Regions from separate parts of the Streptomyces griseochromogenes genome, predicted to be linked through region 3. Evidence: riboswitches for the same ligand, from Rfam matches in the RefSeq annotation. Region 3 holds a riboswitch; each other region holds the start of a gene.
The links. A riboswitch is a leader RNA that binds a small molecule or an ion and turns the genes downstream of it on or off. The one in region 3 is predicted to bind cyclic di-AMP.

Region 1 (10,159 bases), 3.7 Mb from region 3:
CCTGGCTCGCGGGTGACGATCCGCTGCCGTTCCTCACGATGCTCGCCCGCTTCGTGCGCCCGGGCGCGAAGCACCTGTATCAGCTGTGGCGGACCAACCGCCGCGGCAGCAGCACCACCGCCACGAAGTAGGCAAGGCCACGAAGGTGGCGCACCGTGTCTCTGGGGAGGGACTTCGTGATTCGACCGGTTGCAGTCATCGGGGCCGGGCCGTTCGGCCTGTCCACCGCCGCCCATCTGCGGGCGCGCGGCATCCCCGTCCGCGTCTTCGGCGACACCATGGTCAGCTGGCGCGACCACATGCCCGAGGGCATGCTCCTCAAGTCGACCCCGGCCGCCTCCAACCTCCACTGCCCGCAGCCCGGACACACCCTCGCCGACTACTGCGACGCGGCCGGCATCCGGCGGCTGGTCACCGACGAGGACATCATCCCGGTGGAGACCTTCATCGCCTACGGCGAGTGGTTTCAGCAGAAGCTGCTGCCCGACCTGGAGCAGGTCCGCGTGGTCTCCGTCGACCGCGACACGAGCGGCGGATTCGAACTCAAACTGGACTCGGGGGAGTTGTTCACCGCCCGCGCGGTCGTGGTCGCCACCGGTCTGTCGGGACTCGCCCACCTTCCGGCCGAGCTGACGTCGGCGGCGGCCGACGGACCCGCGCCCACCGGTCCGGTCTCCCACAGCTCGCAGCACCATGACCTCGCCCGCTTCGCCGGCAAGGAGCTGATCGTCGTCGGCGCCGGCCAGTCGGCGCTGGAGACGGCGGTGCTCGCCGCCGAGGCCGGAGCCCAGGTGCGCGTCGTCTCGCGCGGCCGCGGCCGGGTCGCCTTCGGCGCCCCGCCCTGGGGCCAGCCGAAGTTCCGCCCCGAGTCCCCCTTCGGCCGCGCCTGGTCCCTGTGGGCGCTCAGCTACTACCCCCAGCCGTACCGCTACCTGCCCGCCCGGACCCGCCACTACCTGGTCCGCCGGGTCCTCGGCCCGCTGGGCGCGTGGTGGCTGCGCGACCGCTTCGAGGACAGGGTCCAAGTCCAGGAGGTCGAGCGGGTGCTGGGCACCGACGCCCCGGACGGCAGCCCGGTGCTCACCGTGCGGACACACGGCGGGCGCGCCGAGCAACTGCGCGGCGACCATGTCATCGCGGCCACCGGCTACCGCGTGAACATCGCCGCGATGGACTTCCTCGGCCATGAACTGCGCACCCGCCTCGCGGTGAGCCGGGGCACCCCGAGGCTCGGCGCCGGCTACGTCTCCTCCGTGCCCGGCCTGTACTTCACCGGCCTCCCGGCGGCGTCCTCCTACGGCCCGGTGATGCGGTTCGTCTGCGGCACCGAGTTCGCCTCTCCGCGCCTGACCCGGCATCTGGCCGCGGCACACGGCTGAGGCTCGGAAGAAGCCCCCTACGCCTCCTCGGCCGCCCGCTGCCACCGAAGGAACTCCTCGACCAGCTCGGGCGGGTTGGCGGCCTCGGTGGCCTCCACCTCCCAGCCCGGGCAGTACATGTCGAAGACGACGACGGGCAGCGGGCGGCCGAAGAGCTTCTCGATCCGGCCGTCCGCGTGCAGCCGGCGGGCCAGTTCGACGCAGGCGTCCGCGAAGTGCTCCCGAAGCAGTTCGCGGAGGATGTCCTGATCGTCGCCACCGGGCTCGTCCTCCTCGAACCACAGCCCGAGATCCTGGACCTCCGCCACGTACAGCCGGGCACCGACCGGGTCCTTCGGCGCGTTCCCGAGCATCTCGAAGCCGTCCAGCAGCCAGCACGCGTAGTTCCAGCGCGCCTCGCCGGGATCCCCGTGGCGTTTCTCCCGCTCGTACTGGGTCTCGGTGTTGTAGCCGATGGCCACGTACGGACGCCGGTCGTCGTCGTCCACCCGCCAGATGCGGAAGGACAGGGCGTAGATCTCCGGTCTCACCTCCTCGGGGAAGCGCTCCAGGACGCCCGTCGCCGCCTCCAGGAGATGCGCCGGAAAACTCTCGCGCCGGTCCGTCACCACATCCGCCCCCGTTCCGTCAGTGCAGGGAACGCAACCTAACGCGCACCACTGACACTCACGAGGCACCCTCATGCGGGCACGGATGACCAACGCGGCGCACGTCCTCGCGACCGCCCTGAAGGGCGTCGGCACGCTCCTGCAGGGCATCGGCGAGGGCGGTGTGCCCGGCGAGCCTGCGGAGATCGTCGGGCTGCGGGCCGGCCAGAACAACGGCTGCAGCGTCTGTGTGCACGCCCACACGGTGAACCTGCGCAAGGCCGGTGCGAGCGAGGAGCGGATCGCCGCCGTCGGCGCCTGGCGCGAGGCGCCCTTCTTCAGCGACGTGGAACGTGCGGCGCTTCGGCCGGCCGGGCGGATGACACGGCTCGCAGACCGCTCCGAGCTGCCGGTACCGGACGCCCTGTGGGACGAAGTGGCCGGTCATTTCGACGAGACGCGGCTCTCGGCGCTGATCCTCACCATCTCGCTCACCACCATGTTCAACCGCTTCAGCACCACCATCAGGGATTCTGCGGGCACCACTTGGGGCCGAGGAGTACACAAGTCCGGGAACACCAGGGTGAGTCGAGGGGGCGCGCTGTCCGTATTCTCTGATCATGGCCGCACCCCCCGCATATGCACTGATCGCCACCGACCTGGACGGGACACTGCTGCGCGGTGACGACACCGTCTCCGACCGGTCGCTCACCGCGCTCGCGAGGGCGGTACGGGCCGGCGCCCGGCATCTGGTGGTGACGGGCCGCCCGGCCCCCCGGGTGCGGCCCCTCCTGGAGGACCTCGGCTGCGCGGGCCTCGCGGTGTGCGGGCAGGGCGCGCAGGTCTACGACGCCGGAGCCGACCGCCTGCTGTGGTCGGTGCGCCTGGACCGGGAGCTCGCCGAGACCGCGCTCGGCAAGATCGAGGCCGAGGTGGGACAGGTCTACGCGGCCGTCGACCAGGACGGCGTGGACGGGCTCACACTGATCGAGCCGGGGTATCTGATGCCGCACCCGACCCTGCCCGCCGTGCGGGTCGACCGCCGCGACGACCTGTGGTGCGAGCCCATCAGCAAGGTGCTGCTGCGCCACCACACGCTGTCCGACGACGAGTTGGCGGCGACCGCGCGCGCGGCGGTCGGCTCGCTGGCGACGGTCACGATGTCGGGGCCGGGGACCGTGGAACTCCAGCCGTGCGGGGTCACGAAGGCGACGGGTCTGGCGCTGGCCGCCGACCACCTCGGGATCCCCGCCGGCCGGGCTCTCGCCTTCGGCGACATGCCCAACGACATCCCCATGTTCGACTGGGCCGCGCACGGTGTCGCCATGGCCAACGCCCACCCGGAACTCAAGACCGTCGCCGACGAGGTCACCCTGTCGAACGAGGACGACGGCATCGCCGTCGTCCTCGAAAGACTGTTCCCGACCGACTGACCGGGATATCGGCAGGGGCCCGCCGCCGACGCTCGTCAGTAGGCGCCGTTGACGTTGTCGATCGACCCGTAGCGCGCGGCCGCGTAGTTGCAGGCGGCCGTGATGTTCGCGACCGGGTCGTAGACGTCGAAGGCCGTTCCGGCCACGTGGTACGTGTTGAACGTCGGGTCGATGACCTGGAGCAGGCCCTTGGACGGGATGCCCTTGGCCGCGTTGGAGTCCCACAGGTTGATGGCGCTCGGGTTGCCCGAGGACTCGCGCATGACGTTGCGGTGGATGCCGTTGTAGGTGCCCGGGATGTGCTTCTCGGCCATGATCGCGAGCGACTCGCGGATCCAGCCGTCGAGGTTGTTCGGGTACCCGGCGAGCGTGGTGGACGGCGTGGTGGACGCGGGAGTGGCGGCGGAGGCGCTGGTCGCACCGATGAGCGGGAGGGTGAGCACGGCGGCGCCGGTGCCGACGACGGTGAGCTTGCGGACGAGGCCGGTGGTGCGGGTGCGGCGGGGCTGAGCGGCAGCGGGCATGGCGAAGTTCCTCTCCGTCGCCTGCGAGGTGAGCTGTCGGGTTCGGGCTGGGGAGGTGCCCGGCCGCGCCCGGGGAGGCGCGACTTCACCCCTAGCCGTTCCGGTGTCGACATGTGCGTCTGCACATGTGTCGTCCGGTCCGGCGGCTTACCTGGGTCCCCCGCTCCTGCCGTACGAATGAGTTCGTCGATGGGTCGTGTCAGGCGCGGCAGGATTCGGCGTCCGCCTGACTGGCCCGGAAGCTATGCGAGGGCACATGTCCGGAACAAGTGGTGGATTCACACAACGCGCCAGTTGACCTTGATCTGCCCCGTATGGGGCAGTTGATCCTTTGCGGTTGCCAATCCCCAACTGGCCGATGGGGCAAGGGGGAAGCGTGTCGGCGCCGGATGGCCGGATGTGTGAGGGGAGTGACCCAATTCACGAAATGGCAAAGTGTAGCAAATCAGACATAGGGGATTCGGGAGATTCGCTGACCATGATGCAAAAGGAGTAATGCGTTCACGGCCCAGATCGCGACAAAACGGACGGATTCCTGTTAAGTCAATAGATGTCCGCTTTTATTAGATGATCAAGAACTTACCGGCCCTGGTCCGGTACCGCCCGGGCCGGACCGGTAGGCGCTATCGGTGATCGAAAGAGGACCGGATACGCTGACTTGAGTGATGGCAGCGACCTATCGACAAACCGTGTAATCGCCAGCAGACACCAGCAGACAGGAGACCCCCCGTGACCGTCGTCGGGCCGTTCGGGCTGAGCGTGCGGGACCAGGCTCTGGAAGCCGATGTCCAGGCCGGATTGGCGGCTGTCGAGGAAGGCTTGCTCGAAGCCGCCAAGAGCGAGGTCCCGTTCATCACGGGGGCCGCGCAGCACCTCGTACGGGCCGGTGGGAAGCGGTTCCGACCGCTGCTCGTGATGCTCGCGGCACAGTTCGGCGACCCGGACGCGCCCGGCATCGTACCGTCGGCCGTCGTCGTGGAGCTCACCCATCTGGCCACGCTGTACCACGACGACGTCATGGACGAGGCGTCCGTGCGGCGCGGCGTGGACAGCGCCAACACCCGGTGGGGCAACTCCGTCGCGGTCCTCACCGGCGACTTCCTCTTCGCCCGCGCCTCCCAGATCCTCGCCGACCTCGGCCCCGAGGCGGTCCGGGTGCAGGCCCTCGCGTTCGAGCGGCTGGTGACCGGGCAGATCCTGGAGACCGCGGGTCCCTCGGACGGCCGCGATCCGGTCGAGCACTACCTGGACGTGCTCGGCGGCAAGACGGGATCGCTGGTGGCGGTCTCGTGCCGGTTCGGCGCGATGATGTCCGGTGCCGACGAGACGGTCGTCGACGTGCTCACCCAGTACGGCGAACGGCTCGGGGTCGCCTTCCAGCTCGCGGACGACGTCCTGGACATCGCCTCCGACTCGCACGAGTCCGGCAAGACCCCGGGAACCGACCTGCGCGAGGGGATCCCGACGCTGCCCGTGCTCCGGCTGCGCGAGCGGGCCGCCCGCCTCGGCCTGCCCGAGGACCGCGCGCTGTGCGAGCTGCTCGACTCCGACCTCAGTGACGACACCCGGCACGCCGAGGCGCTCGCCGCCCTGCGCGCCCACCCCGCCCTGGAGCAGGCCCGCCGGGACACCGTCCGCTACGCGGAGGAGGCCCGGTCCGCGCTGGTCCCGCTGCCGGAGTGCGACGCCAAGGCGGCGCTGATCGAGCTGTGCGACGCGGTGGTGCACCGGGCCGGCTAGGGCCCGCGGCGCCCCTTATGTCGCGAGTGTGAGGGCGGTGTCTCCCGCACGACCCCTACGGGTCGGGGGAGGTACCGCCCTTGCGTGTCATACCGCAGGTGTACACGGAGTTGGCCCCGAGGTCTGACGCTTCCGCACGGCCGATTTGGTCAGATGGAGACCACGGAAATCACCACTCCTCACCGATTCGGGTGAGAATGGCGGCTCAGGTGTACCAGCGTGAGGACAGCCGCCGCCGACGACGGAGGTAAGGCACACATGGCACCGTACGAATCCGACGACGCAACGGGCGCCGCGCCGGACGAGGACCTGCGCTCCGGACGCCGCAAGGCCGCCCGGTACGCCGTCCCGGTCGCGGTGGTGGGGGTGGCGGCCGCCACGATCGGGCTGGTCCCGGCGCTCGCCAATTCCGGTGACCCCGACCTGCCCAGGATCACCGCCCAGCAGCTCATAGAGAAGATCGCCAAGTCCGACGTGCAGCAGGTGTCCGGCACGGTGAAGGTCAGCACCGACCTCGGCCTGCCGAACCTCGGCGGCCTGGAGAGCAGCCTGGCCTCGGGGGCGGCCCAGGGCGGCGGCGACGGGTCCTCGGCCGACCCGAAGTCCAAGCTCACCGAGTTGGTCACCGGCACGCACACCCTGCGCGTGGCAGCCGACGGCCCGGACCGGCAGAAGCTGTCGCTGCTGGAGAGCGGCGCCGAGTACAGCATCATCCACAGCGGCAAGAACGTGTGGGGCTACGACAGCAAGAGCAACGAGGTCTACCACTCCACCGCCCACGAGTCCGGCAAGGAGCACCGGGCCGAGCCCCCGGCCACGCCCAAGGATTTCGCCGACGAGGCCCTGAAGTCGGTGGACGACACCACGTCCGTGACCGTCGACGGCACCGCGCAGGTCGCCGGACGCGACGCCTACAAGCTGCTGATCAAGCCCAGGCAGTCCGGCACCACGGTCGGCGCGATCAGCATCGCCGTGGACGCGAAGACGGGTCAGCCGCTGAAGTTCACCCTGACGCCGAAGAGCGGCGGCGCCGCCGTGCTCGACGCGGGCTTCACCCAGGTCTCCTTCGCCAAGCCGGCGGCCTCCACCTTCGACTTCACCCCGCCCAAGGGTGCGAAGGTCACCGAGGAGAAGCAGGAGTCCACCAAGGCGCCGAAGCACGCCCCGGCGTCCGGCGAGGACTTCGGTAAGGGCCTGGACGGGGCCACCGTGCTCGGCAAGGGCTGGACGTCCATCGCCACCTTCGACACCGGCGCCAAGGGCGGCATGCCGTCCGGCTCCGAGGGCGGCGCCTTCGGCGGCTTCCTCGGCTCGCTCGGCGACAAGGCCTCCGGCAAGTTCGGCAAGGGCACGGTCTTCTCCACCCGTCTGGTCAACGCCCTGATCACCGACGACGGCAAGGTGTACGCCGGCGCGGTCACCAAGGACGCGCTCGTGAAGGCGGCGAACGAAGGGAAGTAACCCTCCGGGGCCCTCGGGGCCTCCGGGGGCGCCCAGGGGGCCCGGGGTGGGTGTCGGGGGCACCCTGGGCACGCCTCGGGCGCACCCGGGGCCCCTGGGACGACGAATCGAGGGACCGATGGACGAACCGTCCGCCACGGAGCGGGACTCGGGGGACGCGGCGGAGCGGGACGAGCGCGACGCGGGGGCGCACGTCATCGTCACGCGCGGTCTCACCAAGCGCTACCGCGGCGGACAACTCGCCGTCGACGGCCTCGATCTGACCGTCCCGGCGGGCAGCGTCTTCGGCTTCCTCGGCCCGAACGGCTCCGGCAAGACCACCACCATCCGCATGCTGATGGGCCTGATCGAGCCGACCTCGGGCACGGCCCGGGTGCTGGGCCACCCCATGCCCCGGGCCGGCCGCGTCGTCCTCCCGCAGGTCGGCGCGCTGATCGAGGGACCGGCCCTGTACGGCTTCCTCTCCGGCCGGGACAACCTGCTGCGCTACGACGCCGCCGACCCGACCGCCGACCCGCGCACCCGGCGCGCCCGGGTCGCCGCCGCCCTGGACCGGGTGGGCCTCGCGGCCGCCGCGGGCAAGAAGGCGAGGGCGTACTCACTCGGCATGAAGCAGCGCCTGGGCCTGGCCGCGGCGCTGCTGCAGCCGCGCGGACTGCTCGTCCTGGACGAGCCGACCAACGGCCTCGACCCGCAGGGCATGCGCGAAATCCGTGCCCTGATACGGGAATTGGCCTCCGACGGCACGACCGTCTTCCTCTCCTCCCACCTCCTCGACGAGATCGAGCAGGTCTGCACGCACGCGGCGGTGATGACACAGGGCCGGCTGGTCACACAGGGCGCGGTCGCAGACCTGGCGGCCGGCGCGCGCGGCCGGCTGGTGGTGACCACGCCGGATGCGGGCGAGGCGGCCCGGGTGCTGAAGGAACAGGGCGTCGGGGACGTCACGGCGGACGGCGACCGGGTGACCGGCGAGCCACCCGAACGGGACCTCGCCGAGGTGAACGCGGCACTGGTCACGGCGGGCGTCCGGGTCCGGGGCCTCACGCTCGAACGGGCTTCCCTGGAGGACGCGTTCGTGGCCCTGACGGGAGAGGGATTCGATGTCGCGGGGTGAGGCACTCCAGGCGCCGGCCGCACCCGGCCCCGGCCGTCCGAGCCCTCTGTGGACCTTCGGGCTGCTGCGCAACGAGCTGGTCACCACCGTCCGCCGCTGGCGCACGCTCGCTCTGCTCGGCGTGCTGGCGGCTGTTCCGGTGCTGATCGGGATCGCGGTGAAGGCCGAGACACGGGGCGGCGCGACGGCGGACCGGGGTGGCGACGGGCCTGCGTTCATCGCGCAGATCACCAACAACGGCCTGTTCCTGGTGTTCACGGCCCTGGCCGCGACCCTGCCGTTCTTCCTGCCGATGGCGGTCGGCGTCGTCGCCGGCGACGCGATCGCGGGCGAGGCCGGCAGCGGCACCCTGCGCTATCTGCTGGTCGCCCCGGCCGGCCGCACCCGTCTGCTGCTCACCAAGTACACGACGGTCATGGCCTTCTGTGTGCTGGCCACCCTGGTCGTGACCGTCTTCGCGCTGGTCGTCGGAGTACTGCTGTTCCCGCTCGGCGACCTCACCACCATCTCCGGCACCCGGATCGGCTTCGCCGAGGGTCTCGGCAGGGCGCTGCTGATCGCCCTGGTCGTCGCCGCCTCGCTGGTCGGCATCGCGGCCCTCGGCCTGTTCGTGTCGACCCTGACCAACAGCGGCATCGCGGCGATGGCGACCACCGTGGGCCTGCTCATCACCGTCCAGATCCTCGACCAGATACCCCAGCTGCACGCGCTCCAGCCGTACCTCTTCCCGCACTACTGGCTGTCCTTCGCCGACCTGGTGCGCGACCCCGTCTACTGGGACGACCTGGTGAAGAACCTCGGCCTGCAGGCGCTGTACGCGGCCGTGTTCGGCTCGGCGGCCTGGGCGCGGTTCACGACGAAGGACATCAGCGCGTAGGAGGGCCGAAGCGGTGCCGAGCGCGCAGGGCAGGTGAGGCTCGGGGCGTCGTCAGGCGTCCTGGTGCGGGAAGCGGGCGAGCGGTGCCTCGCGGGCGAAGAACGTCTTCGCGCGGGCCAGCGCGTCGGTGTCCTTCCGTACGTCCCCGGGTGCGCTCCCGTTGCCCAGCAGCACTCCGCCGAAGCGCATCCCCATGTAGGCGGCCGAGTTGTTGAGCGTGCCGACCAGGGGATCGGCGACCGACGGGTCCCGGCCCGCGAGCGCCGTGACACCCCACAGCGTGCGTCCGGCCAGAGCGGCCTTGAAGTCGAGGCCCGGGGTGCGCAGCCAGCCCGACCAGTGGTCCAGATAGCGCTTGGTGAGGCCGGACACCGAGTACCAGTACAGCGGCGAGGCGATCACGATGTCGGTCGCCGCGAGGGTGGCGTCGAGCAGCCGGCCGGTGGCGGTGTCCGACAGGGGGCGTACACGGTCGCTGTCGTGGCGCAGGTCCACGAAGTCGGGGAGGGGGTGTTCGGCGAGACGGATCCATTCCTGTTCCGCCTCGCCGGGCAGCTGCTCGGCGGCCTCGCGGGCCAGTAGTTCGGTGTTGCCGTCAAGGCGGGCGCTGCCCAGGACGAAGAGAAAGCGTTGGCTCATTGATCCCCCAGAGTGAACGTTGCCGTACCAGGAAAACAGGCGTGTGCATTATATGCACGAACAACAACCCTGTTCCAGGGCGTGGCGAGGGCGTGGCGAGGACACGACGAGGGCGCGGCTGGTGCGAGGCTGTGACGTCGCGGTGACGCGTGAGCCGAGCGGAGCAGACAGACTGGTTGGCAGCACGCGTACGACCGGATCGCGGCGCCGGGGGAGTGAGGGAACACCGATGGCTCGACTCAGCTTCGAGAAGAAGCGGGCGCAGCAGCCCGTGGCGCACCCCGCGGAGGTGCACGTGCGGGTGTCCGGCGCGGACAGCGCGTCGGTGGGCGGGACAGCGGTCGTGGCCGCTCCGGGTGAGGAGATCCAGCAGGCCGTGTTGAACCACCTCCAGCGCCTGGC
Region 2 (10,159 bases), 3.5 Mb from region 3:
GGCGCCTGTGGCCCGGCAGGCTGGCCGATCTGTCCATGACCCTCCTCAAGGCGACCGCCCTGGAAGCCGTGATACTGGCCGGTCATCTGCTGCTGTATCCGACCGGCCTCGTCCAGGAGCGCCGCGTTCCCGTGCTCCCCGCGCAGGAGGGCGCCACACCGCTGCCCGGCCGACCCGCCCCGCCGGTCGTCCTCTTGCACGGTTTCATCGACAACCGCTCGGTCTTCGTCCTGTTGCGCCGCAACCTGGCCCAGAACGGCGGGCAGCGCGTCGAATCGCTCAATTACTCCCCGCTGACCTGCGACATTCGCAGCGCGGCCGAGCTGCTGGGCCGGCACATAGAGGAGATCTGCGCACGCACCGGAAGCGGTCAGGTCGACATCGTGGGGCACAGCCTGGGCGGGCTGATCGCGCGCTACTACGTACAGCGCCTGGGCGGCGACCTGCGGGTGCGCACGCTCGTCACCCTCGGCACCCCGCACTCCGGCACCCGTGCCGTTCCGCTGGCCAGCGCGCATCCGATCGTGCGGCAGATGCGGCCCGGCTCGGAGGTGATCGAGGAGCTGACCCGGCCCGCGCCCGGCTGCCGCACCCGGTTCGTCAGCTTCTGGAGCGACCTCGACTCCGTGATGGACCCGCTGGAGACGGCCTGCGTCGACCACCCCGACCTGGACGCGCGGAACATCCGGGTGTCCGGGATCGGGCATCTCGCCCTGCCGGTGCACCCCGCCGTCGCGGCGGGGATACGCGAGGCCCTCGACACCGTTGACCCCGCGGCCCGGCGCTCCGACGGTCTGACGGTGGCCTGAGGGGCGGCTCCGGACAGGCCCCCGAGAGCGCCCGCACACACGGGACACAGCCGGTGAACAGGTGACGCACCGCCACCGGACATCGAACGAGCTTCGAACACAAGGCCAAACTCGCGTCCGACGTCCCCCGAAACACCGCCGAATGCCCGTTTCAGTCCAACGCGAAACCAGCCGAAGATTGTCCCGCCCGCGTACCGCCGGGTACAGTCGCCGCACTGCTCTGGCAGCCCCTGTTGTCGAGGCGAAAGAGAAGTTGGTGAACGACCGTCACCCGTCGGGGACCATGACTACCCCGGCTCCGGCTTCCGACGCCTCCGCCGCGCACTATGCGTCGTACGGAGCACAGGGAGCCCTCTACGACGACCTCACCACGTACGGCAGCTACGACGCCAACGGTTTCTCGGCCGGCACCACCGGCACCGGGGCCTTCGGCACCGACCCGTTCCTCGGCGGCCTCCCGGGCCAGCAGCAGCACACCGGCACCTACGACACCACGCAGTGGCAGACCGGCGCCGGCCAGAGCCTGAACTACGACCCGTACGCGGCCCAGCATCACGCGGCCTACGACTCGGGCGTGTACGACACCACCGCCTGGACGGTCCCCGCGCAGGCCACGGGCAACGACATCAGCGGCCAGTGGGACGCGAGCGCCTGGCTGCAGCCCGGCCCGTCCGCCGGCGCCGACCCCACCCAGCAGTGGGAGTGGGGCACCCAGAGCTTCGACACGGGCGTGTACGACGCCACGCAGTGGAACTCCGACGGCTCGGCCGCGGCGCACGAGCAGCTTGGCGAACCGTTCGACCAGCAGGCCACGGCGACGTTCGAGCAGGTCGGCGACGCGCGGTCGACCGCCGCCTTCGAGCAGACGGTGTACGAGAACGCCTCCCCTGCCGGGTTCGGCGAGTACGACGGGTTCGACGAGGCCCCCGCCGGGGGCGGCGAGTTGAGCGACACGGGCGAGCTGCCTGCCGTACCGTCACTGCTCGAGGACCAGGAAGAGACCACTCCGGTGGCGCCCCGCGCGGGTTCCCGCAGCGCGGCGCGTTCCCGGCGCCGTACGCCCCCCAAGCGCTCCGCGCTGCTGACCGTCGCGGTGCCCTCGGCCTGTGTGATGGGGGTCGCCGGAATCGCCGCCGCCTCCGTGGGCACCCTGACCGGCGGCGACGGCAAGGACACCACCGCCTCCGCCTCGGACGCGCATGCGGTGAAACCGTCCGTCGCCAACAGCGAGCTGGACTCCCAGCTCAGGACCCTCTCCGCCGGCGCCGACGACTTCGCCGACCGGGCGAGCCGTACGCAGGACCGTATCGACCTCAAGACGCAGCAGGCGCTGGAGAAGAAGAAGGCGGCCGCGGAGGCCGCGCTCAAGGAGCGAATGCGCCCCAAGTTCGTACTGCCGGTCACACAGAAGGGCCTCAGCGCGTACTTCGGTCAGGCCGGTGTGAACTGGATGTCCGTGCACACGGGCATCGACTTCCCCGTCGCCTACGGCACCACGGTGATGTCCGCCACCGACGGCACCGTCACCACGAAGTGGAACAGCGCCTACGGCAACATGCTGATCGTGACGGCGAAGGACGGCACGGAGACCTGGTACTGCCACCTCTCCAGCTACCGCGTCGCCTCCGGTACGACCGTCAAGGCGGGCGAGCCGGTCGCGTACTCCGGCAACTCGGGCAACTCCACCGGCCCGCACCTGCACTTCGAGGTTCGGCCGGCGGGCGGGGCGGCCATAGACCCGCTGCCGTGGCTGCGCAGCCACGGCCTGGACCCGACCTGAGCCCGTGCCGACAGTGAGCCCCGCCGGATCCGGCGGGGCTCACTTCGTCTACAGCTTCTCCACCGGCGCGTACCGCAGCAGCAGCCGCTTCGGCTTGGCTTCTCCGAAGTCGATCGTCGCCTCGGCGTTCGCCCCCGTGCCCTTGACCGCGACGACCGTGCCGAGGCCGAATTGGTCGTGGGTGACGCGGTCCCCGACGGCCAGGGCGACCACCGGCTTCTCCGTGGTCCGCCGCGTGGCGAATCCGCTCGCACCCGCCGCCGACGAGCGCGAGCGGGTCGAGGAGAGCGAGGCGGCGATCCCGGAGGCCGGCCCGGAGGAGACCGGTGCGGTCGCTCCCGTCCGCTTCCACTCCACATGGGCGGCCGGAATCTCCTCCAGGAAGCGGGAGGGCGGGTTGTACGACGGCTGGCCCCAGGCACTGCGCAGCGCCGACCGCGTGAGGTACAGCCGCTCCCGCGCACGCGTGATGCCGACGTACGCCAGACGCCGCTCCTCCTCCAGCTCCTTGGTCTGGCCGAGGGCGCGCATGTGCGGGAAGACGCCGTCCTCCATACCGGTCAGGAAGACGACCGGGAACTCCAGGCCCTTGGCGGTGTGCAGGGTCATCAGGGTGATGACGCCGTCGCCGTCCTCCTCGTCCGGGATCTGGTCGGAGTCGGCGACCAGCGCGACCTGCTCCAGGAAGTCGGACAGCGCCACCGACTCGCCCTCGCCGCGCTCCTGCTCGAACTCCAGGGCAACGGCCGCGAGTTCCTGGAGGTTCTCGATGCGGGTCTCGTCCTGCGGGTCGGTGGAGGCCTGCAACTCGGCCAGGTATCCGGTGCGTTCGAGCACCGCCTCCAGGACCGTCGCCGGTCCGGCGCCGGATTCCACGATCGTGCGCAGGTCCTCCATCAGCGCGTTGAACCGCTTGACCGCGTTGGTGGACCGCGCGGCCATGCCGTACGCCTCGTCCACGCGCTTCAGGGCCTGCGGAAAGCTGATCTTCTCGCGCTGGGAGAGCGCGTCGATCATGGCCTCGGCGCGCTCGCCGATGCCGCGCTTGGGGACGTTGAGGATGCGGCGCAGCGGCACCGAGTCCTCCGGGTTGGCGAGGACGCGCAGGTAGGCCAGGACGTCCCGGACCTCCTTGCGCTCGTAGAAGCGGACACCGCCGACGACCTTGTAGGGCAGGCCGACGCGGATGAAGACCTCTTCGAAGACACGGGACTGGGCGTTGGTGCGGTAGAAGACGGCGACGTCACCGGCCTTCGCGTCGCCCGCGTCCGTGAGGCGGTCTATCTCGTCGGCGACGAACTGCGCCTCGTCGTGCTCGGTGTCTGCGACGTAGCCGGTGATCCGCGCGCCCTGGCCGGCGTTGGTCCACAGGTTCTTCGGGCGGCGGGACTCGTTGCGCTCGATGACCGCGTTGGCGGCGGACAGGATGGTCTGCGTGGAGCGGTAGTTCTGCTCCAGCAGGATCGTCGTCGCGTCCGGGTAGTCCTCCTCGAACTGGAGGATGTTGCGGATCGTCGCGCCGCGGAAGGCGTAGATCGACTGGTCCGCGTCACCGACGACGCACAGTTCGGCGGGCGGGAGGTCGTGCTCGTTCGGCGGCGCGCCGACGTCCTCGGGGGCATGCTCGCCGGTGCCCACCAGTTCGCGCACCAGCGCGTACTGGGCGTGGTTGGTGTCCTGGTACTCGTCGACCAGGACGTGCCGGAAGCGACGGCGGTAGTGCTCGGCGACGTCCGGGAAGGCGCGCAGCAGGTTGACCGTCGTCATGATCAGGTCGTCGAAGTCGAGCGCGTTGGCCTCGCGCAGCCGCGACTGATAGAGCGCGTAGGCCTGGGCGAGGGTCTTCTCGAAGCCGTCGCTCGCCTGGGCGGCGAAGTCCTCCTCGTCGATCAGCTCGTTCTTGAGGTTGCTGATCTTGGCGCTGAAGGACTTGGGCGGGAAGCGCTTGGGGTCGAGGTCCAGATCGCGGCAGACCAGGGCCATCAGGCGCTTGCTGTCGGCGGCGTCGTAGATGGAGAAGCTCGACGTGAAGCCGAGCCTCTTCGACTCGCGCCTGAGGATCCGTACGCACGCGCTGTGGAAGGTCATGACCCACATCGCGTTCGCGCGCGGGCCGACGAGACTCTCGACGCGCTCCTTCATCTCGCCCGCGGCCTTGTTGGTGAAGGTGATCGCGAGGATCTGGCCCGGGTGCACGTTCCGCTCGGCGAGCAGGTGGGCGATGCGGTGGGTGAGCACGCGGGTCTTGCCGGAGCCGGCGCCGGCGACGATGAGCAGGGGGGAGCCGGCGTGGACCACCGCCGCGCGCTGGTTCTCGTTCAGCCCCTCCAGGAGGGCGGCCGCGTCGATCGCGGGGCGCGGGGCGCCGTCGCGGTAGTACGCGTCCCGGTCCGGCGGCACGTCGAACTTCCCGCCGAACAGATCGTCCGGAACCGGCTCCGGAGCGTGATCGTCCTCGGGCGGCGGCGGGGGCTCCTCCTCGCGCCCGCGAGGGGCTTGGAGGTCCGCCAGGAAGCTGTCGTCAAAGAGGCTGCTCATCGCTCTCCGAGTCTAGGGCGCCGCACCGACAACCGGTCGCCGCCCCGGAAACATGGCCGGCGGGCAGGGTTCGCTATCGGACACGCCTGCGGAGGGCCGATCGTCGACCGCCGGGCGCCGATCGGCCCTCACCCAGCGGAACCGCCTTGTCACGCCTGTATGAAACAGCCGCCAGATCACGGAAATGTATCGGACATATGAGGCACCAACCTTCACAGGAGTCACACGAGTTGGCTAGGTTGCCGTCAGGCCGCACGACCCCTTCCGGCGAACCTCGCCGGGCCGCGCGGCCTCCGCCGAGTCCGGTGCGCCTTCGCGTGGCCGCCGGAGCCGGGGACCCACCGATCCTGGGGTGAATCGGCCGACTCCCGCCCGGGACGAAGCCGTAGGGCAACCCTTCCGAACCATCCGCCCGAACCCGACAGCTAACCCGGTAGGCGGCACATTGGAAGGAGTCGCCTCCCTTGGCGTCGCACCGCAAGCCGGGCCCCGGCAAAGCCCTCGGACCGGCCGTCCGCACCCCGGCCCTCGCCACCGCCGCCTTCACCTCCGTGGCCGTCCTGGCCCCGACGGCCGAGGCCGCCCCCGCCCCCGCCCTCGGCGGCCGGCCGAGCCTGGAAGAGATCGAGAAGAAGGTCGACGAGTTCTACCGCAGGGCGGACCCGGCGGCGGAGGAGGAGCCGGCGGGCAGGCAGCAGGGGCGCCGGGACGCCCCGGCCGAGGAGAGTGCCCGGCGCCCGGGCCGGCTCGCCAAGGCCCGTGAAGGACTGGTCTCGTTGGGCGCCGCCACGGACACGGCCGCCCTCCTCGCGGAGTTTCCGCAGGACCACTTCGCCCCGCAGCGGGTGATGAACCGGCTGGCCACGCGTGTGAAGGGCACCGCCGAGCGGGGGAAGACCGGCGCCGCCCCCGAGACGCCGGCCGCGGCGCCGTACGACGTGAAGACGGCCAAGGCGAGGGTCCAGGAGAAGCTCGCCACCGCACGCGAGCTGCTGTCCCGGCTGACGGCCCAGGAGAACGCTCGGCCGGCCGCGATCGAGCCGCGGAACCGGGCGGAGGCCGCGCGGCAGGCGGCCGGGCCCGCGCAGCCGCGGGTACCGGCCCGGCAGGAGACCGCTCCGCCGTCCACCGGATCCGCCGGCTCGTACGCCACCCGGGCCGGCAAGGCGGTCGCCTTCGCCCGTGCCCAGATCGGCAAGCCGTACGTGTGCGGTGCCAGCGGCCCCGGCTCCTACGACTGCTCCGGGCTGGTCCAGGCCGCCTGGAAGGCCGCCGGCGTCAGCCTCCCGCGCGCCGGCCACGACCAGGCCCGCACGGGCACACCGGTCCCCCTGGCCGACGCCCGGCCCGGTGACCTGGTCTTCTTCCACGGCGACAGCAGCCATGTGGGCCTGTGCACCGGCGACGGCCTGATGATCCACGCCCCGAAGCCCGGCGCGTACGTCCGCGAGGAGTCCGTCCACCACGGCGGCGAATCGATCATCCACAGCGTGGTGCGGCCCGCCTGACCGGTGCTCTTTTCGAGCCCCACGGGCGCGTGCCCTCCTCCTGCGGACTGCCCCGCTCCCTAGCATCGGGCGCATGCCCGGCATCTCGGCTCTGCGTGCGTGGTGGGCGGGGCGTCCGCCGACGGCGGGAGCCGCCGTCATGGCGACCGGCATCGTCTCGGTGGGCCTGCAGCTGACGGGCGCCGAGACGGTCTCCCGGGGCTTCCTGTGGCTGGCTTGCGTCGCCTGGGTGGCGCTCGCCGCGGACTTCGTCGTACGGCTGGCGACGCAGCGGGAGCGGTGGATGGCCGAGGCGCAGAGCCCGGCCTCCCTCGTCGCCGTCGCGGCCACGACGGTGATCGGTACCCGTTTCTCGGTGCTCGGCAGGCAGCATCTCGCGCAGGCGTCGCTGGTCCTGGCGGCGCTGCTCTGGCCGGGCCTGCTGTTTCTCGCCGTACGGCGCTGGCGGCCGCGCATGCCCGGAACGGTGTTCCTGTGCTGTGTGGCGACGCAGGGGCTCGCGGTGCTGGCGGCCACCCTGGCCGCGGCCGACGGGACGGCATGGCTCGCGCGCGCCGCACTGGTGCTGTTCTGGCTGGGCCTGGTGCTCTACGGCTTCGCCCTGACGCGCTTCGACCCGCGACAGATCTTCGAGGGGGCCGGGGACCAGTGGGTCGCGGGCGGGGCTCTGGCCATCTCGGCGCTGGCCGGGGCGAGACTGCTCCTGGCCGACAGCCCGCGCCTGTATCTGTGGAACGACGACGACCGCGGTGTGCTGCGCACCGTGACGGGCGCGCTGCTCGTTCTGGGCCTGGCCTGGTGCGTGGTGCTGCTGGCCGCCGAGGTGGCCCGGCCGCGGCTGCGCTACGACATGCGGCGCTGGGCGACGGCGTTCCCGGTCGGGATGACGGCGGCGGCCACGCTGTCGGTCGCGGCCGCCCTCGGAGCCGGGTGGCTGAGGGGGCCGGGGCGGGTGCTGGTGTGGGTGGGGGTGGCGCTGTGGCTCACGGTCGCGGCCGGCGCGGCGCTCGCGGCGCGCGCCGGGATCGGCCGGGCGCGCTGAGCGTCACGTCCACAGCACGGCGATGAAGATGTTCGCGGTGGTCAGCAGACCGACCAGCCCGAAGAGGCGCTTGTCCACCTTCTCCTCGTCGCGCTGCACATAGACCAGCCCGAGGATCACGATCAGCAGGGCCAGCTTCACGCCGATCTTGAGGACGTTGACATGGTGGTCGTCGGCCTGGTTGAGGCCGACGAGGGCGACACCGGTGACCAGCATGGTGAGCGCCCCGTGCAGCATCCCGGGGACGAAGCGGGCCGTGCCCTGGCCCATCGCCTTCATCTGGGACAGGAAACCGCCGAGCAGCGCGGCGATGCCGATGATGTGCAGGCCGACGAAGAGATGGATGAGTACGTCCATGAGCCCGGAGCCTAATGAGGTGCTCCGAAGGCTCCGGTCACCGGCCCCCACGGCACCCGCCGATCTTGCATTTATGCGCCCCATAGCACTCCGTGACTCCCGTGTGTTCCGCATTCCGCACATCGGTCACCACGCTGCGTGAAGGCGACGACTCCAGCCCGGCAATACGGTCACATACCGTCACGACCCGATCCGTCACAGCCAGTTCCGCACAGTGCGTTACCTGACCGTCACCGCCCGGCTTAGCGTCCTCCTCCAGGTGACCGGCTCCCCACCGCCGCTCGGGCCAGGGCGACAGTCGGCCATCACCGCCGAGAAGGGTCCCGCGGCGGCCCGATCCCCCTGTGCGGGCCGCCGCCGGACGCCCCGACCACTCGGTCGCGGAGGTCCTACGGAAGGACGTGACGGTCCAGGTGGCAGCGCACCGCAAGCCCCGACAGCGCTCGCTCGGCGGCAACACCGCCCGCACGGCCGCGACCCTCGCCCTGGCGGGCGCGGCGGGCGCGACGGCCTTCGAGGGGACGGGTCACGCCGAGCCGGAGCTGACGCCGGCCCAGGTGAAGACCGAGGTGGACAAGCTGTACCAGGAGGCGGAGGCCGCCACCGAGAAGTACAACGGGGCGAAGGAGAAGGCGGACACGGCCGAGCGGCGGCTGAACTCGCTGCGGGACGAGACAGCCCGCAAGCAGGACAGGCTCAACACGGCCCGCAACGCGCTGGGTTCGTTCGCGGCGGCGCAGTACCGCCAAGGCGCGATCGACCCCGCCTGGCAGCTCGCGCTGTCCAGCGACCCGGACCGCTATCTGGACGGGGCAGCGCTCGCGGAACGGGCCGGTGAGCGCCAGGCCGGGGCTGTGGCGCGGGTGCGCGAACAGCTGCGGGAGATCGAGCAGTTGCGCGGCGCCGCCCGTATCGAGCTGAATTCGCTGCGGGCGCGGCAGGCGGAGGTGAAGCGGCAGAAGCAGACCATCACCGCGAAGCTGACGCAGGCGCGCAGGCTGCTGGCACGGCTCAGCGCGCCGGAGCGGGCGCAGGTCAACGGCGACGGCACGGCCTCGGGCCATGCTTCGCGGTCGGCCCCGGACGCCCGGGCCGGCCTGGAGCGGGCAGGGTCCGTCGCCGCCCCCGACGCCCGGGCGGCGGCTGCCGTCGCCTACTCCTACCAGAAGCTCGGCAGCCCCTACGTGTGGGGCGCGACCGGCCCGAACGCCTTCGACTGCTCGGGCCTGGCCCAGGCGGCCTACCGCTCCGCCGGCATCTCCCTGCCGCGCACCACCTACGCCCAGATCAACGCGGGCCGACGCGTCTCCCGCTCGGAACTCCAGCCCGGCGACCTGGTGTTCTTCTACGCGGGCATCAGCCACGTCGGCATCTACGTCGGCGACGGCCAGATGATCCACGCCCCCAACCCCTCGGCACCTGTCCGGCTCGCCCCCGTCGACCTGATGCCGTTCGCGGGGGCCACCCGGGTGGCGTGAGGGCGCCGCCCGAGCCGGGTCAGACCAGGCGGCGGGCCGTCGCCCAGCGGGTCAGCTCATGGCGGTTGGACAGCTGGAGCTTGCGCAGCACCGCCGAGACATGGGACTCGACCGTCTTCACCGAGATGAACAGCTGCTTGGCGATCTCCTTGTAGGCGTAGCCACGGGCGATCAGCCGCAGCACCTCTCGCTCCCGCTGGGTGAGGCGGTCCAGGTCCTCGTCGACCGGTGGGGCATCGGTGGACGCGAAGGCGTCCAGGACGAACCCGGCCAGGCGCGGGGAGAAGACGGCGTCGCCCTCCTGGACGCGGAAGATCGAGTCGACCAGGTCGGTGCCGGTGATGGTCTTGGTGACATAGCCGCGCGCGCCGCCGCGGATCACGCCGATCACGTCCTCCGCGGCGTCCGACACGGACAGCGCGAGGAAGCGGACGGGCTGCTCGGTGTCCGCCATCAACGCCGCGCACCGGCGCAGCACTTCGCCCCCTCCGCCACCCGGCAGGTGCACGTCGAGCAGGACCACCTCGGGCCGGGTAGCGGTGATGACCGTGACCGCCTGGTCGACGTCCGCGGCCTCGCCGACCACCTCGACGCCGGTCTGGGCGGTCTGCCCGATCTCGGCCTGGACCCCGGTGCGGAACATGCGG
Region 3 (10,159 bases):
GTGGAGCGCGGCCCGTACGGCGTGTCCGCCTCCGGTGCCTCCTGCGGAGCCTGCGGTCCGCCCTTCTCGTCGGCGAGCCGCCAGCGTGCGCGCATCTTCAGCAGCACCACCAGAAACGACCCGAAGACGAAGACGTACACCACGACGACCAGCCCGAACATGATCCACAGGGTGGTGGAACGCGTCGACGTCACCGCTTGCGCGACCCGCATGCTCTGGTAGACGATCCACGGCTGGCGTCCCACCTCGGTGGTGATCCAGCCGCATTCGACGGCGGCGACGGAGGCCACGCCCGCGCACGCGGCACCGCGGTAGAACCACGGGGAGGCCGGCAGCCGGCGGCGGCGCAGCCACACGAGGGCGTACCAGATCGCGAGCAGGAGCAGCAGTGAGCCGATGCCGACCATGGCGTCGAACGCGAAATGGGTGATGGTGGCCTCGACAGCCGTCGGCCGGTCACCGGCCGGCACCGACGTAAGACCGGTGACCTTGGTGTCCGGGCGGAAACCGGCGAGGATCGAGTCGAGCTGGGGGATCTTGATGCCGCCGGAGATGGTTCCGTCCGGATGCAGCCGGCCGAACAGGTATTCCGGGACATGGGTGTCGGTGTTCCAGACGATCTCCATGGCCGCGAACTTCACGGGCTGCTTGTGGAAGACCTGCCGGGCGATGGAGTCACCGAGCATGAACTGCACCGGTGTGAGCACCGCGGCCAGCGTGAAGGGGATCGTGAAACCGAGCCGGTGATACCGGTCCCGGCGCCCGCGCAACCAGCCGACGGCATAGACACCGGCGACGACGTAGCCCGCCGTCACGAACATCGCCACGACGAAATGCCAGTACTGCGGTCCGAACATGGGCGTGAAGATCGCCTTCCAGATCTTCACGTCGACGGGGTTGCCGGCGGAGTCGAGGGTGAAGCCCCGCGGGGTGTTCATCCACGAGTTGGCGGCCAGGATGCCGAAGGCGCCGAGCAGGGCCGCGAAGGGCAGGGGCAGTCCGAGCAGGAAGTGGGTACGGGCGGGAAGCCTTCGCCAGCCGTACAGATAGATGGCGATGAGAACGGCCTCCAGGAAGAAGGCCCACGCCTCGACCCCGAAGCCGATGCCGAAGACATCGCCCCACCGGCCCATCATGCCCGGCCACAGCAGACCGAACTCGAAGGACAGCACGGTGCCGGTGACGACGCCGATGGCGAACTGGACCGCCATCACCGCCGACCACCGGCGCGCCAGCAGCAGGGCGGTCTCGTCGTCGCGACGCAGACCGTAACCGTGCATGATCAGTGTGATCAGCGGCAGCGCCACGCCCAGAGGCACCAGGATGATGTGGGAGGCGAGGGTGAAGGCCATCTGAGATCTGGCCGGGAGCATCTGCGCCGGCGCGTCCGCCAGCAAAGGGACCGTGAAGTGCATGGGTGTCTCTCTGGGGGCCGACGGGAACGGGGCGAGTCAGCCGCCGGTGGCGAAGCCGGGGAAGAGGGTCATCCCGCCGTCCACGTAGAGGGTGGCTCCCACGACGTAGTCCATGAGGTCGGAGGCGATGCCGACGACCGCGTTGGCGATGTCCTCGGGATCGCCGACACGGTCGTAGGGGATCAGCCGCAGGAGGTCCTTCTGGGCCTCCGGGGTCTCCCAGGCGCTGCGGTTGATGGGGGTCTTGATGGCCCCGGGGGCGATCGCGTTCACCCGGATCTTCTTCGGGGCGAGTTCCTGGGCGAGGGTCTCCATCATCATCTGGACGCCGCCCTTGGAGGAGGCGTAGTTCACATGCCCGGCCCACGGGATGATCTGGTGCACCGAGCTCATGCAGATGATCTTCCCGGCGGCACGTGAGACCTCGGGCACGACGCCGCGCCGGAGGAACTCCTTCGTCGCCTCGCGCGCGCACAGGAACTGCCCGGTGAGGTTGACGTCCAGCACCTTCTGCCACTGGGCGAGGGTCATCTCGGTGAACGAGGCGTCGCGTTGCAGTCCGGCGTTGGCGACCAGGATGTCGATCGTGCCGAACTCCTGGACCATCCGGTCCATCATCGCCACGACCTGGTCCTCGTCGGACACGTCCGCCTCGTAGGCCGCGGCCCGAACCCCGAGGGCCTTGATCTCCTCGACCACCTGCTCGGCGTCCTCACGCCCGGCCACGTAGTTCACGACCACGTCGGCTCCGGCCCGGCCCAGGGCGACGGCCGTGGCCCGGCCGATCCCGGAGTTGGCGCCGGTGACGAGCGCCTTCTGCCCCTTGAGCAGATGCGCGGGGATCACGTTCTGCGGTGCGCCCTCGGTGGCACTCACGATGTCTGTCTCCTCCACTCCTTGGCCCGGATCAGCCGGGCCACGGCCCGGAGGTTCAGGCGCCACACAAACACCGTGGACGAGGAGCCGCACCGTGATCGAGCCCGCGTTGGGCTGACCGGCTGAGGATCTTCGCCCGATCAGTGGCGAGCCCGTCGGCCGGGGGGCGGCCCGACCGCGCCGTGGGGTGATCGTCCTCGCGCTGTGGTGTCACACTCGCTGCCAGAGCCGGTCGAGCGCGTCATTGAGCGTCGTGGCGGCCATGATGAGGGAGAGATGGGTGAAAGCCTGCGGGAAATTGCCGAGTTGTTCTCCGCTCGGACCTATCTCCTCGGCGAACAGGCCGACGTGGTTCGCGTAGGTCTGCATCTTCTCGAAGGCATAGCGGGCCTCGGAGAGTCGTCCCGCGCGGGCGAGGGCGTCGACGTACAGGAACGTACAGAGACTGAACGTTCCTTCGGTGCCGCGCAGCCCGTCGGGAGACGCCTGGGGGTCGTAACGGTAGACCAGGCTGTCGGAGACGAGGACGCGGTCCATGGCGTCCAGGGTGCTGAGCCAGCCGGGGCTTCGGGGGGAGATGAATCCGACCCGGGGGGCGAGCAGGAGCGACGCGTCCAGGACGTCGCCTCCGTAGTACTGGACGAGGGCCTGCTCCTTCTCGTTCCAGCCGTGCTGCATGACCTGTTCCAGGATCTCGTCCCGGGCACGGGTCCAGCGCACGGTGTCGGCCGGCCTGCTGAACTCGGCCGCCAGCTTCAGCCCGCGGTCGAAGGCGGTCCAGCACATCACCCGGCTGTAGGTGAAGTCCTTGCGCCCGCCCCGGGTCTCCCAGATCCCTTCGTCGGGCCGGTCCCAGGAGTCGGCGAGCCAGTCCAGGGTGGCCGCAAGGCCCTTCCACCCGTGATAGCCCGCCTGCTCGCCGACCACACGGCCCTCGGCCAGGCCGTACAGAGCCTCGCCGTAGATGTCGAGCTGCAGCTGGTCGGAGGCGGCGTTGCCCGCCCGGACCGGGTAGGAGCCGCGGTAGCCCTCGAAGTGCTCCAGGATCTCCTCCGTCAGATGAGGGTCACCGTCCACCCGGTACATGATCTGCAGGGGTTCGCCGTCCGGTCCCTCGTGGGCGTGGAGGCGGTCACCGAGCCAGTGGATGAAGCGGGTCGCCTCCTCCACGAAACCGAGATCGAGCAGGGCCCGGATCGACAGGGATCCGTCCCGCACCCAGGTGTACCGGTAGTCCCAGTTGCGCTCACCGCCGACCTGCTCGGGCAGCCCCATGGTGGCCGCGGCGACCGGTGCGCCCGAGGGGGCGTAGGTGAGGAGCTTGAGGGTGATGGCGGAGCGGTACACCATGTCCGTCCAGCGGCCGCGGTAGCGCGAGGTGCGCACCCACAGCTGCCAGAAGTCGATGTTGCTCCAGGCGTCTTCGGCGATCCCCTCGGTGGTGGGTGACGGTGGCGCCTGTCCGCCGGGCGGGCCCACGGTGAACACCGCGACGGCCACCTCTCCCGCGTTGAGCGTGACGGCGCCCCGGACGTCCTGCCCGTCCTGTTCGAGCGGGACGCTGCTCTGGAGGTGGGCGGTCGCGCCCGGGGCGTGGAACGTCGCCCGCTCAGGCGTCAGGTCGAGCCGGTGGCCGGCCCGTGCGTAGTCGAACCGCGGCCGGCATACGAGCTCGAACCGCACGGTGCCGCGCACCGTGCGGGCGACACGCACCAGTTGGTGCCGGTCGGCCGCTGTCGTGCCCGGCTGGACCGGCATGTAGTCGACGATCTCGCCGACTCCGTCCGGAGACATGAAGCGGGTCACCAGGACGGCGGTGTCCGGGTAGTAGAGCTGTTTCCAGGTCCCTTCGGGGTGCTCCGGCGCGAGCAGGAAGTAGCCGCCGCCGTCGTGGTCGAGCAGGGCGGCGAAGACGCTGGGCGAGTCGAAGCGCGGTGTCGCGAACCAGTCGATCACGCCATGGGACGACACCAGAGCCGCGGTCTGCAGGTCCCCGATGAGCCCGTGGTCGGCGATGGGCGGGTAGCGATCCATGGCGGTCTCCTTGCTGGTCCCCTGCTCAGGCCGCTGCCGCTGTGACCCGTCCCGTACGGACGGCATCGACGAGTGCCTGGTGGTCCCTCTCGTTCTGGTCGGCGTAGAGCTCGGCGAACGTCACCAGCGCCCGGTCGAAGGCGTCACCGCTGCCCAGATACGAGGCGATGGCGATCCGGTCACCCGACCTCGCGTGTGCGCGAGCCTGCGTGGCACCGCACATCCCACCGAAAGTCTCCAGTCCGGCCGGCGGCATCCTCTCGGGCTCGGCGATGCCCTTCCAGGCGCGCAACTGCCTGACGTAGAAGTCCCGTCGGCGGCCGTCGATGCCGTCGATGCCGTCGATGCCGTCGATGCCGTCGACCCGCTCCCAGCCCAGGAAGATGTCACTCGTGGTCCGCATGAGCCGCTGGCCACAGACCACCCGCTCGCCCTGCGACCGGAAGCGGCCCGCACCGGCGAAGGGCGTCGGCACCGATGCGTCGGCCTCCTTGGCCTGCGGGAACAGCGGGTCCTCGGCGTCCCTGCCGAGCAGCAGCGCGATCCAGCAGCGGGTGCCCACATTCCCGACTCCGACCACCTTGCGGGCCACGTCGACGATCCGGTACTGCTCCAGCAGTCGGCGTATCTGTTTCTCCAACTCGCCGCGCTCGGCGTTCGCAAGCAGGTCCTGGAGCGGTGTGATCAGTGGTGGATCCGGCAGGGTGCTGCCGTCGGCCGGTGGGTGGGAGGTCATCGCAGTCGCTCCGCGATGTGGTCACCGACACGCAGGGCGTTGGCGATGGCCGTCAGCGAGGGATTGACCGCTCCGATGCTCGGGAAGAAGCTCGTGTCGACGACGTAGAGGTTGTCGAGGTCGTGGGCCTTGCAGTTGACGTCCAAGGCCGAGCTCGCGGGGTCGCCGCCGAAGCGGACCGTGCCCGCCTGGTGCGCCGTGGCGCCGATGGGCATGCCCTTGTGCAGGTAGAGGCTCCGCGACAGGAGATGGTGTTCGTGCATGCCCAGGTGTTCGAGCATGCCCTGCAGTTTGTGCCGCAGGCGCTCCAGCCCGGCGATGTTGTTCTTCTCGTCGAGGGCGAGGTGGATCCCGTCGTCCCGGTCCAGGGTGACACGGTTCTCCGCGACCGGCAGGTCCTCCCCGCACAGCCAGAAATCGACCGCGTGGTGGGCCAGCACCTCGAACGGCATGTCCGGGGCGACCGCCCCGGCCCAGCGGGGCGCTTCGCCGTGGATCTGCTCGGAGTCGGACTTGCCGAGCATCTGGATCCCGCCCAAGGGGTAGTCCCAGTCGTCGGATCCCAGGTACCAGTCGTGCAGTGCCAGAGTCTTCTGGAACTTGGTGTCGTTCGGTTCCCGGGACACGGCCATGAGGGCCATGTTGTTGTGACGCATGTAGTACCGGCCCACCACGTCCGAGCTGTTGGCGAGCCCCTGGGGGTGCCGGTCATCGGCCGAACGCAGCAGCAGGACGGCGGAGTTGACGGCACCGCAGGCCACGACCACGATGTCGGCGCCGAACTCCACGGTGGAGGGGTCTCCGTCCCCCACGGTGGCGACGACCTTGGTGACACTCCGGCCGGTCGTATCCGTTTCTAGGCGCCGAACGTCCGCATGGGTGATCATCTCGACATTGGCGTGGCGCAGGGCGGGGTCGACACAGATGACCTGGGCGTCGGACTTGGCGCCGACCAGACAGGGGAAGCCGTCGACGCGATCGCAGCGGATGCAGGCGCTGGTGTGTACGGCCCGGCCCCGTTCGTCCTGGGTGAGATTCACCCCGATCGGGAGGTGGAAGGGGTGCAGACCCTGCTTCTCCAGGTCGTGGCTGAGCTGCTCGATGCGAGGCTCGTGCTGGACCGGCGGATAGGCGTACTGGGCGCTGGTAGGACCCTCGGTGGGATCTTCGCCGTGCCGGCCGTGCACGAGGTAGAGATGTTCGGCCTGGGTGTAGTAGGGCTCGAAGTCCTCGTAGCGCAGCGGCCAGGCGGGCGAGATGCCGTCGTGGTGCCGGAGCTCGCCGAAGTCCTCCGGTCGCATGCGGAAGAGCGCGGCTCCGTAGAACTTGGTGTTGCCGCCCACGTAGTAATTGACCTCGGGCGGAAATTGATTTCCGTTCTTGTCGAACCAGAACTCCGGAGCGCGGTACTTTCCTTTGACGAAGACCGCGGTGGAGTCCCAGTTGTCGCGTTCACGGGGCAGATAGTCGCCGCGCTCGAGCAGAAGGATCCGTTTTCCCGTGTCCGCCAGCCGGTGGGCGATGGTGCCACCACCCGCACCTGTGCCTATGACAATGACGTCGTAATGCTGCGCTTCGGTCATGCCGGCCACCACCCTCGGAGCTTTGTCCGGTCCTTCTGGGGTGAAGGAGACGTCAGCCCCAGCCACCGTCCGGCCCCGTTCCCCAACGTATCTCCGGGTGCTGTGCCCGGCGAGTCGGGCTGTGCGGGTGAGCCTGGGCGGCGGCGCGCGGTCGGTTTCCGGTCGACGACCGCACCGGCCGGCGACAGCCGGGGACCCCATGCGCACGGACGTGCGCGCGGGGTCACCGCCGGTAGCTCGTTTCCCGCGGGGGACCCGTACGAGGCGGGTCACCCGTCACAGTATGGCGAGGGGATTGACCGGGGAACCGGTGGCCGAGGGCAGCAGGAGCGGGGCGATCACGCAGAGGAACGTCCAGCGGCCCTCCCGCGCGCAGACCGGTGCGAGGTCCTCGAACCGCAGATAGTCGAGCAGCGGCAGTCCCATCGCGTGGACAGCGAGTACATGCACCGGGAAGCCGACCTCCCGCACGGCGCTGGGGGCCGTGTCGTTGTTGCCGTCACTTCCGAGCACGGACACCTCCCGCTCCGCCACGAACTCCATGGCGCCCGGATGGAGCCCGGCACGAGCGCCGGACACGTCCCAGGGGCCGAGTTCCTCGCGCCGCAGGCGGTGGCCGACCCGCACGAGGAGAATGTCGCCCCTGCCCACTCGAAGCCCTTGCTCGGCCTCCGCGGCGGCGAGGTCGTCAGCGGTCACGTGCGACCCGGGTTCGAGCCAAGGGACGCCGTGCAGCCGGGGAATGTCCAGGAGAACCCCACGGCCGACGATGCCGTCGCGGGCCAGGTCGACGGACAGGGCGTCGGCGCCGTCCGGTGAGAGCACGTCCGCGGCCGGCAGGCCGCCGTGCAGTGTGCCGTCGTAGATGACATGGCACAGCGCGTCGAGGTGGGAGTCCACGTCGCCGTGAATGTTCATGGCGAAACGATCGCGCGCGAAATCCAGGCCGCGCGCACGAGGGTGACCACTGGCCGGAGCGGTCAGCCGGTGCTCGGCCGGATCGGCGTCGTCCGGTGCGATCCGCGTGTTCACGGGGGCCGCGAGCGACACCGCACGTCCGGACCGCACCTCGCGGACGGCCGCCAGCACCTGCGTCCCGGTGATCGTCTCCAGGGCGCCCCGGCCCGCGCGGCCGCCGGGCGCCTTGTCCCTGAGCCGCCGGTGCAGGGACCGGAAATCGGCCTCGCTCATCGCATCGGACGTCCGCATCTCCCCACCATCCGGCAGCAGCCGGATTCCCGCACACCGAGTCGCCCGCGCCGGAACCACCACGCTGCGGCTTCCCGCTTCGGCCCTGCCCTGCCTCGCGAAGCCACACTTTTCGGACGGCTTGCCGACGGTCTCGGGAGGAGGGACCCGCCTCCCGCCCCGGAACTGCTGGAATCGCCCCTGAAAGGGCGGGGAAGGGCGTGCCGACTTGTGGCCATCCGCGGGCAGCTCCGGCCGGACGAATACTGACCCGATTACAGGCGTTGCAATTCAGGACAACTCATACGGCATCGAGGCGGATTGACTGCACTCAACGACGCCGCCGGGAAAAGGTCACGAAAATGTATCGGGCATATCGCCCACCAGCCTTCACAGGGGCCACACGAGTTGGCTAGCGTTCCCGCCAGGCCGCCCGACCCCCACCGGCGAACGTCGCCGGGCCGAGCGGCCTCCGCCGAGTCCGGCGCGCCCGTACGGCAGCCGGAGCCGGGGACCCACCGACCTTGGGGTGAATCGGCCCAACTCCCTTCCGGGGAAAGGGTCGTAGGGCAACCCTTCCGAACCACCCGCCCGAACCCGACAGCTAACTCGGTAGGCGGAACATGGAAGGAGTCGCCTCCCTTGGCGTCGCACCGCAAGTCGCGCCCGACGGGTACGCGCGTAGTCGGCATACGCACCCCCGTGCTCGCCACGGCCGCTCTCACCTCGGTGGCCCTGCTGTCCCAGACCGCCGATGCCGCCCCCGCCGCCGACGGCAAGCCGAGCCTCGAAGAGGTTCAGAAGAAGGTCGACGACCTGTACCGACAGGCCGAGTCGGCGACCGAGAAGTACGACGCGGCCAACGAGAAGACCGCGAACGAGCGTAAGCGCGTCGACACCCTGCGCGACGACTTGGCCAAGCGCACGGCCAAGCTCAACAAGGCGCGGGAAGAACTGGGGATGTTCGCCGCGGCCCAGTACCGGACCGGGGACGCCGCGCCCGACACCGCGACCTTCCTGCTCGCGGACTCCCCGCAGGACTACTTCGACCAGTCGCAGCTGATGAGCCGGCTGACCTCGCGCCAGAAGGGCGCCGTCGACGACTTCGTCACCGAGCAGTCCGCGACCCTGAAGACGCGGCAGGAGGCCGGTAAGAGCCTCGCGACGCTGACTCGGTCGCAGAACGACCTCCGGACCGCCAAGTCCACCATCCAGAAGAAGCTGTCCACAGCGCGGGAGCTGCTGTCCAAGCTCACGGCGGAGGAGAAGGCGCGCCTCGCGGCGATCGAGAAGCAGAAGCAGGAGGCGGCGGCGCGGAAGGCGGCGGAGCTCGCCAAGCGGCAGGCCGCGGCCGCGCAGGCGGCGAAGCAGGGGAGCGCGTCTTCGGGCTCGACGTCGAGTTCCGGCTCGGCCTCGGGCTCGTCCTCCGGCTCCGGCTCCTCCTCGGGGTCCGGTTCGTCCTCGGGTTCGGGCACCTCCACCTCGTCGGACTCCACCTACGCCGCCAAGGCCGCGAAGGTTCTCGCCTTCGCCCGCGCGCAGATCGGCAAGCCGTACGTCTGGGGCGCGACCGGGCCCGGCTCCTACGACTGCTCGGGCCTCACCCAGGCCGCCTGGAAGGCCGCCGGCGTCTCCCTGCCGCGCACGACCTACGACCAGGTGAACGTCGGTACGACGGTGTCCCTGACCAACGCCCAGCCCGGCGACCTCATCTTCTTCTACGACGACATCAGCCACGTCGGCATCTACATCGGCAACGGCATGATGATCCACGCCCCGAAGCCCGGCGCCTACGTCCGCGAGGAATCCATCTACTACGGCGGCGACTCGATCATCCACAGTGTGGTCCGCCCGGCCTGACGACCGGTGGCGATGAAAGGCCGGACGCGCCGGCGTGGCGAATGATCCGCCGGCGCGCCTGAGCCTGTTCGCGACCGCTCATATCGCGGTCGACCGGCGCGGAGGCGTGTGCGCGCCCACCTCGCACGCCTCTCACCCCACCCCGCGCGGCCAAGCGCCCTCCCTTCCGGAATGTGCGCCGCCACGGGAAATTCCCTGGCTGATCAATTTCAAGGGAAATTCGAACGGATCGGATGGTATGGAGTATCGGCCCGTCCGGCGCGTAGATGACGTGCTGCCGATCGAAGCGCACGTACGAAGAATCGGTACACCGGCGGGATGCTCGGATCCGATTTCGCATTTTGCGACATGCCCGAACGGCTTCTGCAACACTCATTACTGACACCTGACCAGTGTCTGGAAGACCCGGGGACTCAGTGACGGGGGAAGCGCATGGGCGCGCCGCAACCGCCAGGCCCGTACCGTTT

Region 1: it holds a riboswitch for cyclic di-AMP, as region 3 does, so the genes downstream of both, AVL59_RS03810 (transglycosylase SLT domain-containing protein) here and AVL59_RS19070 (C40 family peptidase) in region 3, are expected to answer to the same signal.
Region 2: it holds a riboswitch for cyclic di-AMP, as region 3 does, so the genes downstream of both, AVL59_RS04735 (C40 family peptidase) here and AVL59_RS19070 (C40 family peptidase) in region 3, are expected to answer to the same signal.

The regions. Positions count from the first base shown of each region.
Region 1 covers NZ_CP016279.1:805,478-815,636, forward strand. Annotated here, with positions in the region: gene AVL59_RS03785 (carboxylate--amine ligase) at 1-131, shown strand, start outside; gene AVL59_RS03790 (FAD-dependent oxidoreductase) at 177-1,379, shown strand; gene AVL59_RS03795 (hypothetical protein) at 1,397-1,987, opposite strand; gene AVL59_RS03800 (carboxymuconolactone decarboxylase family protein) at 2,061-2,651, shown strand; gene AVL59_RS03805 (HAD family hydrolase) at 2,587-3,399, shown strand; gene AVL59_RS03810 (transglycosylase SLT domain-containing protein) at 3,435-3,923, opposite strand; cyclic di-AMP (ydaO/yuaA leader) riboswitch at 3,927-4,122, opposite strand; gene AVL59_RS03815 (polyprenyl synthetase family protein) at 4,653-5,663, shown strand; gene AVL59_RS03820 (LolA family protein) at 5,922-7,124, shown strand; gene AVL59_RS03825 (ABC transporter ATP-binding protein) at 7,243-8,241, shown strand; gene AVL59_RS03830 (ABC transporter permease) at 8,228-9,118, shown strand; gene AVL59_RS03835 (flavodoxin family protein) at 9,170-9,757, opposite strand; gene AVL59_RS03840 (hypothetical protein) at 9,987-10,159, shown strand, end outside.
Region 2 covers NZ_CP016279.1:986,823-996,981, reverse strand. Annotated here, with positions in the region: gene AVL59_RS04750 (esterase/lipase family protein) at 1-809, shown strand, start outside; gene AVL59_RS04745 (M23 family metallopeptidase) at 1,066-2,589, shown strand; gene pcrA (DNA helicase PcrA) at 2,638-5,127, opposite strand; cyclic di-AMP (ydaO/yuaA leader) riboswitch at 5,440-5,584, shown strand; gene AVL59_RS04735 (C40 family peptidase) at 5,592-6,635, shown strand; gene AVL59_RS04730 (tellurite resistance/C4-dicarboxylate transporter family protein) at 6,709-7,677, shown strand; gene AVL59_RS04725 (hypothetical protein) at 7,681-8,034, opposite strand; gene AVL59_RS04720 (C40 family peptidase) at 8,448-9,512, shown strand; gene AVL59_RS04715 (LuxR C-terminal-related transcriptional regulator) at 9,532-10,159, opposite strand, start outside.
Region 3 covers NZ_CP016279.1:4,476,553-4,486,711, forward strand. Annotated here, with positions in the region: gene AVL59_RS19040 (cytochrome ubiquinol oxidase subunit I) at 1-1,415, opposite strand, end outside; gene AVL59_RS19045 (SDR family oxidoreductase) at 1,452-2,291, opposite strand; gene AVL59_RS19050 (glycoside hydrolase family 15 protein) at 2,502-4,325, opposite strand; partial or broken gene AVL59_RS19055 (DUF2252 family protein) at 4,351-5,025, opposite strand; gene AVL59_RS19060 (GMC oxidoreductase) at 5,058-6,644, opposite strand; gene AVL59_RS19065 (cyclase family protein) at 6,921-7,853, opposite strand; cyclic di-AMP (ydaO/yuaA leader) riboswitch at 8,296-8,466, shown strand; gene AVL59_RS19070 (C40 family peptidase) at 8,475-9,692, shown strand.